4 regions of the Neobacillus sp. MER 74 genome follow, and region 3 is predicted to be linked to each of the others. Evidence: riboswitches for the same ligand, from Rfam matches in the RefSeq annotation. Region 3 holds a riboswitch; each other region holds the start of a gene.
What was found. Region 3 has a riboswitch for thiamine pyrophosphate ahead of tenI (thiazole tautomerase TenI). Riboswitches for the same ligand answer to the same signal wherever they lie in the genome.
Positions count from the first base shown of each region.

Region 1: it holds a riboswitch for thiamine pyrophosphate, as region 3 does, so the genes downstream of both, M3610_RS23045 (ABC transporter substrate-binding protein) here and tenI (thiazole tautomerase TenI) in region 3, are expected to answer to the same signal.
Region 2: it holds a riboswitch for thiamine pyrophosphate, as region 3 does, so the genes downstream of both, thiC (phosphomethylpyrimidine synthase ThiC) here and tenI (thiazole tautomerase TenI) in region 3, are expected to answer to the same signal.
Region 4: it holds a riboswitch for thiamine pyrophosphate, as region 3 does, so the genes downstream of both, thiT (energy-coupled thiamine transporter ThiT) here and tenI (thiazole tautomerase TenI) in region 3, are expected to answer to the same signal.

Region 1 is NZ_JAMAUV010000022.1:49,025-51,229, reverse strand. It holds partial or broken gene M3610_RS23055 (transcriptional regulator) at 1-144, shown strand, start outside; gene M3610_RS23050 (hypothetical protein) at 311-463, shown strand; TPP riboswitch at 667-776, shown strand; gene M3610_RS23045 (ABC transporter substrate-binding protein) at 922-1,917, shown strand; gene M3610_RS23040 (MTH1187 family thiamine-binding protein) at 1,931-2,205, shown strand, end outside.
Region 2 is NZ_JAMAUV010000004.1:49,304-51,508, reverse strand. It holds gene thiC (phosphomethylpyrimidine synthase ThiC) at 1-933, opposite strand, end outside; TPP riboswitch at 1,079-1,193, opposite strand; gene M3610_RS08835 (efflux RND transporter periplasmic adaptor subunit) at 1,315-2,205, opposite strand, start outside.
Region 3 is NZ_JAMAUV010000012.1:37,766-39,970, forward strand. It holds gene M3610_RS18575 (outer membrane protein assembly factor BamB family protein) at 1-713, shown strand, start outside; TPP riboswitch at 836-944, shown strand; gene tenI (thiazole tautomerase TenI) at 1,055-1,699, shown strand; gene thiO (glycine oxidase ThiO) at 1,683-2,205, shown strand, end outside.
Region 4 is NZ_JAMAUV010000001.1:744,498-746,702, reverse strand. It holds gene M3610_RS03705 (histidine kinase N-terminal domain-containing protein) at 1-548, opposite strand, end outside; TPP riboswitch at 765-873, shown strand; gene thiT (energy-coupled thiamine transporter ThiT) at 987-1,568, shown strand; gene M3610_RS03695 (FeoA family protein) at 1,755-1,979, shown strand; gene feoB (ferrous iron transport protein B) at 1,979-2,205, shown strand, end outside.

The DNA.
Region 1 (2,205 bases), on a different contig from region 3:
TCAGACTTTTGGAGGGCAGTCAAACAAGATAGAAGGCATGACACTTTAAAAGCCATAGCTATAAATGACTACATTTTTGCCGTGAATGAAGCGGTGAATAACAAGATGATGCATTATACTGGCGTCATGACAGAGGAGTCAATATTCTTATTAAAAAAAGCCAGACAAGATCGCTCTTCTGAGGTGACCAAATTTAAACTTAGATTCACACATACATACAACAAGAACGAGTTGCAATGGGAGATGTAAGGACGCTCCCGTTGCCATCGTCTATCCGTCCGGGACTTGGTATAAAAATGTAACCCCTGAAGTGGGAAACACAATTGTAAAGCGTCATCTGGCGGAAGGTCTTTGCCTTCAGGAGCATGCGATATCCAAGAAACTTCGTCCAATGTCGGAGGAGTTTGTTTCCATTGAGGATGTGACTTCTGAAGAAACAGGGACAGAGGAGCAAATAGGATAAGGTTCAATAGAAAAAGATGTTCCATTGGAATGGGGCATCTTTTTTGTATTAGTTGAAAGGATTGGATACAGGCCATTGCCAATTTGAAGTAGGTTCATACGTATACGGGAAAGGGAAGGCAGCTGTAAAGAAGCATAAATACATTAAATAAGTTGGCATTGACTGCCTTGACTGATATAATAGTAAAATAATAACTGAAAAACGATGAAATGTGGGGGAACCGGTGTTGCCGGTTGAGATTTAGTCCGTAAGACGATTACCCTTGGAACCTGATCTGGTTGATACCGGCGGAGGGAACATATTCTTAAACAATTAATTGTTTGCTGATATGCACTCAGGTTCTTTGCCTGAGTGCTTTATTTTATTTAAGCAAGTTTTTGCCCTCTAACTAACACTGAGGTTTCGCTCTATTTCATTTGTTTCACTTTAGATTTTATTTTACATATGGGGGATACAACATGAAGAAATGGCTAGTACTACTCCTTTCAGTCCTTCTAGTGACTGGATGCAGCAGCAAAAAAGAAACAGAAAACACAAAAGAAAAAAAACAGCCGCTTAAAAAGGTCTCAATTGTACTGGATTGGACTCCAAATACCAATCATACTGGATTATATGTAGCAAAAGAAAAAGGATTCTTTAAAAAAGAGGGCTTGGATGTGGATATTATCATGCCGGGCGAGTCCGGTGCTGATCAACTAGTAGCTTCTGGCAAGGCGCAATTTGGTGTTGGCTACCAAGAAGCAATTACCCAGGCACGTATACAAGGGGTGCCGCTCGTATCGATCGCTGCAGTGATTCAGCACAATACATCTGGATTCGCTTCACCTGTTGGCAAAAAGATTCAATCTCCGAAGGATTTTGAAGGAAAAACATACGGCGGATGGGGTTCGCCAGTCGAAAAATCTGTCATCACTTCTCTCATGAAAAAGGAAAACGCCGATGACAATAAGGTGAAAATCGTGAACATGGGGGATACGGACTTTTTTACGGCTGTGAAACGAGACATCGATTTTGCTTGGATTTACTATGGATGGACTGGTGTAGAAGCGGAGCTTCGAAATGAAAAGATTAATATGGTTTACTTAACAGATTACTCTGACAAACTGGACTACTATACACCTGTTTTAGAAACCAACGAAAAAATGATCGAACAAAACCCTGAAACGGTTAAGGCATTCGTAAAAGCCGCTGCCGAGGGCTATGAATTTGCGATTAAAAACCCTGATCAAGCTGCAGATATCCTGATTAAAGCCGCACCGGATTTAGATCCAAAGCTTGTAAAGAAGAGTCAAGAATGGTTGTCTCCGAAATATCGGGATGATGCAAAGGAATGGGGAATTCAAAAGCAAGAGGTTTGGGAAAATTATGCTCAATGGATGTATGAGAATAAGCTTCTTGACAAGAAATTAGATGCGAAAAAAGCATTTACAAATGAGTTTTTACCAAAACAATAGGGGGTAGAAAAACATGGCGAATACATTAATCAGCATTCAAATCATCCCGAAAACAACGAATGGCGAGGACGTTATTCCATACGTTGATGAAGCGATTAAAGTCATTGCTGAATCTGGTGTGAAATATGAGGTACACCCGTTAGAAACAACCATGGAAGGCGAACTCCACGAATTATTTTCGGTGATTTCAAAAATGAATGAACGAATGATTGAAATGGGAAGCAAAAATGTCATTTCTCAAGTGAAAATCCTTTATCAGCCAACAGGGATTACCATGGATAACTTAAC
Region 2 (2,205 bases), on a different contig from region 3:
TGTTAACCGTTTTGCCGTTAGTGGAACATATCGTAAAAGAACACCGGCATGAATGGTGAAGTAATCAACACCTTGCTCCGCTTGTTCAATCAAGGTATCACGGTAAACCTCCCATGTAAGATCTTCAGCAACACCATTTACTTTTTCAAGTGCTTGATAAATGGGGACGGTGCCGACAGGAACGGCTGAGTTTCGAATAATCCATTCTCTTGTTTTATGAATGTTTTTACCTGTTGATAGATCCATAATATTATCAGCACCCCAACGTGTCGCCCATGTCATTTTTTCAACCTCTTGTTCGATGGATGATGAAACAGCAGAGTTACCGATATTCGCGTTGATTTTAACATGAAAATTACGTCCTATTATCATAGGTTCTGACTCTGGATGATTGATATTAGAAGGAATAATCGCTCGACCCTTTGCAACTTCATCACGCACAAATTCAGGTTTCATATTTTCCCTTATTGCGATGAATTCCATTTCAGGAGTAATAATTCCCTTTTTTGCATAGTGAAGCTGTGTAACATTTTTTCCTTTTTTTGCACGTAATGGTTTGCGCTTCAAACCCGGAAACACGTTATGATTGGCACGAGGATCTTTTTCATCCTTATACCCATTATCTACAGGCTTAATTTCTCGACCTTCATATTCTTCAACATCTGCCCGTTCATGGATCCATGTGCTTCGAATGGCAGGAAGGCCTTTTGAAATATCAACAGAATAATTCTGATCCGTATAAGGACCGCTTGTATCATATACGCGTATAGGAAGGTTTTCCTCTTCACCAAACGTTCCCGTTGTAGGGCTTAACTCAATTTCACGCATTGGTACTTTAATGTCGGATCTCGAGCCTGTTACATATACTTTTTTACTTCCTGGAAAACTAGACATGATGGAAATATTTTGTTCGTTTAATGCAGTCGTTGACATAATAAATCTCTCCTTTTTTTTTTGAATATAAAGGACGAGATACAGAACATAACAAGTAAATAAGCGTATAAAAGTACATCAAAAAGCCGGGACCATAAATGGTTGGACCCGGCTAAAATGTATGCAGAAGTATAGTTGCATCGAAGATTGTCTATTCTAACTTCCCCACGCTGGTATGATCCAGATCAGGTCCCAAGAGTCAAGAAACTTCAGCGTGTTTCTTTCTCAGCCCAACTTATTGGACACCCCTAGTTATTTATATTCAATTAAGCTACATTATATATGAGTATCGGTTAAAATGAAATACATAATATTAATTATAGTAATATAGTCGTGTTTCGATATTATGTTTAGGATGAACCATAATTTACCTGTAAAATACTAATCAAAAAGAGATGTACCAAGGCGAACAATCCAGGATGGGTTTTCTTCTATTTTGTCTTCTTCCTTTAAACCCTTAAGTATGGCAACCCATTTGCCTCCTTTTTGACCAGTTTCTACCTTTTGTTTCTGAATCTTTCCTTTTTTTTGTACATATACATAGGTGGATTTTCCAAAGCCCATGATGCTCGTTTCAGGAACTGCTAGCAACTGCTTTGACTGCACTACTACGTCTAGCATGGTATTGTAGCCAGGATATAGGCCCTTTTGTGAATCTAGACTTGCTTTAAAGGAATAGTATGGATTAGTTTCTTGTTGTATATCTTTATTCTTATTTGCATTTGTTTTATATGTAGGATAATCACTAACCTCCGAAATTTTTCCTTTCCATTTCTTATTGGCTACTACATTAGAAGTTACTGTAATAGATTGGCCTGATGTAATTTTTGCTTTTTCTGCTTCTGTTAGCTTTCCTTCAATTTGAAACGGATCATTTGAAGCGATTTGCATGATTGCTAGTTGCTGATTTTCTTTTGCTCGAAAACCTTGACCTACATTTTGGTTCAGGTTTGATATTACACCAGCAGTGTTGCTGATGACAGTTAATGTTTCGAGCTCAGATTTTAGCTTTTCAGCCTGCAACGTATATTTTTCTACTTTTAGATCTGCTGCAAGGAGCTCAGCTTTTACTTTATTTAGTTCAGCTTGAATTGACTGGATCGTGCTAGCTTTAGTAGCTATGTTAGCTATATCAACTGCATCAGTGGTATTGGTTGTATCAGTTGTATCAGTTGTATCAGTTGTATCAGTTGTATCTGTTGTAGTGGTTGTAGTGGTTGACTCAGCTTCTCGTATATCCTGCTCTAATGAAGTGATTTGCTCTTTCATCTG
Region 3 (2,205 bases):
GGACAGCGAATTTTTATTGGGATGGAAAAAACAGCCGTGGCTTTAATGTAATCCGTGGAAATTACTATCCAATTGTAAAACTCACCGATCTTGCTGGGAATAAGAATGAATATACAGCACGTGACAAATCCATTCTGATTACAGAAGGTTTCGGTTTAACCTTGAAAAATTCCAACTTACGCTCGGCAGCCACCACTCAAAGCACCATCCTAACAACAATCCCTGCTGGTTCAGAAGTGGTGATAACTGGAGAAACGGGTGATTGGTATCAAATTGAGTACAGGATTATCAGTGCGGTTCTGAAAGGATATGTCTCCAAACCATTAATTAAAGTTCCATCCAATCAGGAGATTCAAGCAATCGAAAAGGCGAGGACAAGGACAAACGTCAATGTTAGAACCAATCCTGGAACTCAGTATGATACAAAGATTGTGCTTCCGATGAATACAGATATAAAAATTTATTCCGCAATCGGAGACTGGTATTCAATCGAATACAAGAAAGACAGCAGTACTTTGGATTCTGGGTATGTAGCAAAATTTACTGTAACCCTCCCAACGGTATCAACTGTTGTTTACACCGTTGTTGCGGGCGATTCTCTCTGGAAAATTGCCCAGAAGAATGGGGTTACGATTGACTCCATCGTTAAAGCCAATAACCTCGATCCTAATCAACCAATCTACATTGGCCAAAAACTAACCATAGTAAAATAATCCTTTTCCATGCATAGGTGAGAGATCAGAATATATGAAAGGTATAAAAAGAATTTATTTGACATTTCTAATCGACGTGTTAACATTATCCATGCAAGGGAATTTTTAAAAATGAATAGATAACAATCCGCTAGAGGTGCCTTTTTAAAGGGCTGAGATTGAAGTGATACTTCGGGACTCTATGAACCTGATCTGGGTTATACCAGCGTAGGGAAGTGGAAACATGGATATTTGAAGGATCATGTTTATATTTCAAATTATCAACCACTTTCTTATCAAAAGGAAGTGGTTTTTTGTTTTTCACTTTATTTCATTGAGCTTCAGATTCTGGATTATAGGGGGTGACTTGTATTTTAACTAGTGTTAAAGAGTTACATATTATATCCAATGGTCAAATGCCGATCGAGCAGCTATGTGAAATTGTCATGGATATTCATCCGTATGTAACCGCGATTCACTTACGCGAAAAACAAAAAACAGCGAGGGAACTTTTTCAAGCAGTGGAACTTCTAACAATGACAAACCTGCCGTTATTAAAGATTATCATCAATGATCGTGTGGATGTTGCCTTAGTTACAAAGGCTGGCGGGGTTCAATTAGCTTTTCATAGTTTAGATGCAGCCATTGTCAAAGGGAATTTTCCTCAGCTTAGGGTAGGAAGTTCCATCCATTCCTACGTGGAGGGACAAAAAGCAAAAGAAAAGGGTGCTGATTACGTCCTTTTCGGTCATGTCTTCCCTTCGCAATCAAAACCAGGAATGCCCCCTAGAGGTCTTGATGAATTATCAAGGATTACACAATTAGAGGTTCCGGTTATTGCCATTGGAGGCATAACTCCCGAGAATACAGGGCGGGTACTAGATGCTGGGGCAAAAGGAATCGCTGTCATGTCAGGAGTATTAGAAGCTCGCGATCCATTAGTAGCAGTAAAGGCTTATTTAAATGTATTAAGAGATGGAGATGGAACAAGTGGGAAATTCATTTGATGTTGCCATTATCGGAGGGGGGATTAACGGATCCTCTATTGCCTATCAACTATCAAAAATGGGCAAAAAAGTAATCATAATTGAGAAGGATAGATTGGCTTGCCAAGCTTCCAGTGCGGCGGCTGGTATGCTGGCAGCACAAGCGGAGATTGAACAAGATGGTCCTTTATTCCAATTGGCATTAAAGAGTCAAGCAATGTTTTCTACACTATCAAGTGAGTTATATGAATATACAGGAATTGATATCGAGTTTGTGAATAAAGGAATGCTGAAGATTGCAGAAACGGAAGAAATAGCAATAGAAGTAAAAAAACAGGTCAACTATCAAAGGAATTGGGATCCAATGATAAAATGGCTGGATTCAACGGAATTACTAGAAATGGAACCGTCTTTGGCACCAAGTGTTGTTGGAGGTATGTATCTCCCTAACGATGGACATGTGCAGCCAGCAAAGTTAACAAAAGCGTTTGCAAATGCGGCTGTTTATTTCGGAGCGGAAATTCGTC
Region 4 (2,205 bases), on a different contig from region 3:
TGGATAAATCCTTGAACAGATGTCAAGGGGTTTCTAAACTCATGAATAAAGCTTGAGGTCATTTGCCCAAGCAATGTTAATCGATCCTGATGTGTAGAATCAATGTGCATTGTTTTTTCTTCAATAATTTTGTTTTTTGCTTCTGAGTAATGGGATACAGCATAGTATAAAAATTTATCGAAACAAAAATTTACATTGTTTAATGCTTCCTGCATGGCTGCCCATGGAATCCCAGTAATGCTTAAATGGCTGTATAGAACTGTTCTGCCAAGATTAACATTATAAACAAAATCACCAAGGTTAATATCAGCCAAAACTCTTTCTTCCGATACTTCAATAGCAAGTTTTTCAATTATGTCTAAAAGGTCTTTTTCCGTCATTTTATGCATATTAAGTAAAACATCGAGCAGAGCCTCGCCGTTTTCGTGAATTTTTAACTTAAAAGGATCCGTATTAGTGGTAACAATGGCATTTTCCCAATCTTGAATTAATTTCTGTTTATTTTGATTGAAAAAATCAATTAAATCTGTTTGGTTTTCCGTGAACATGCCGTCTTCCCCCTATGTTATTGACAAAAAACTCCTTACTGTACTTATTCGAGACATAAATAGAAATACCTCCTTTATTTTAAAATAAAAGTCTTGAATTTTATTCATATAGTCTTAATTGCTGATTCGACTAGGTAATAATAACGATAAGAAAGTATATTTTCCTTGTAAATGTGAATAAAGAAGAGTATATTTTTTTCTATGGAAACAATTGAATACTTCCACAGGGGGAGCTGCTATTCTTGCGGCTGAGAGTGAACGGTTAAGTTCTGACCCTATGAACCTGTTAGTTAACACTAGCGTAGGGATGTGGTTTGCCGATTATGAAAGCAATGCAGACAATCCTTAGCGTCGTGCATTGCTTTTTTTGTTCTTTATTTTATTGCACATCTTGTAATAGGAAGACTTCTAACGAGTCCAAAAATTGGGGGAGACGTTGTGAATCAAAAAAGAAGCAACACATTATTTATCGCTGAGGTGGCAGTTTTTTCTGCTTTAGCTTATTTATTGGATTTTCTAGCCGGAATTCTATCTTTAAAGATATGGCCACAGGGAGGTTCGGTGTCAATTGCCATGGTACCTATCTTTTTAATTGCTTATCGTTGGGGGATAAAAGGGGGCTTGTTAACAGGATTTTTACTAGGTTTATTGCAGGTTATCCTTGGATTCGCTCAAGTATACACATTCTTACAAGGATTTATTGATTATTTTCTTGCCTTTTCAGTTGTAGGGTTAGCGGGTGTCTTTACTGGTCTGGTGAAGGAGGCGATATCCAAAAATGAAAAAGGTAAGTGGATGACATATGTTATTATCGGTGCATTCTTAGGAAGTGCCTTAAGATACATCTGCCATGTTATTTCTGGCATCGTGTTCTTCGGTGAATATGCGCCAAAGGGGCAGCCGGTGGCCATTTACTCACTCCTATATAATGGAACATTCATGCTGCCAAGCTTCATCATCAGTGCAATCATTATCATCATTGTAATGAGTGCGGTACCAAAGAGATTATTTTCAAAATAACATTTATTAGTAATACGAATGGAAAAGGGCTTCAAGCTCTTTTCTATTTTTTTTATAAAGCGATTGTCGTTGATTCATGAAAATTCTTCAAACTTTTGACAAATTTATTAAGCTTTTTATCTCAAAAAAAGTGTTAAAATACAAGAAAGATAATCATTCTCAATTAGTGGAGATAGGGTGATATACATGTTTGGTTCATTAAAAGTAGGAGATAAAGGGAAAATTATTGATATTTCTCTTGTAGGTCACCTGGTACAAAGACGATTACTTGACTTAGGGATTACTGAAGGCTCTGAAGTGTGTGTAAAGTGTGTCATGCCATTTGGCGGTCCAATTATGATTGAATCTTGCGGACAATGTGTGGGTATTCGCCGTAGAGAAGCAGTTCGAATGAAAGTGGAGAGAATATAATGGACATCGCACTTATTGGAAATCCTAATACTGGGAAAACTTCATTATTTAATAATCTTACAGGTTCCTATGAGTATGTTGGTAATTGGAGCGGTGTCACCGTTGAAAAAAAAGTTGGTGTTTTTAAAAATAATATTGGTCATTTGACTGATTTACCTGGTGTGTATACACTTAATCCCTTATCGAAGGATGAAGGGGTAGTTACATCCTTCTTTCTTAATGAATC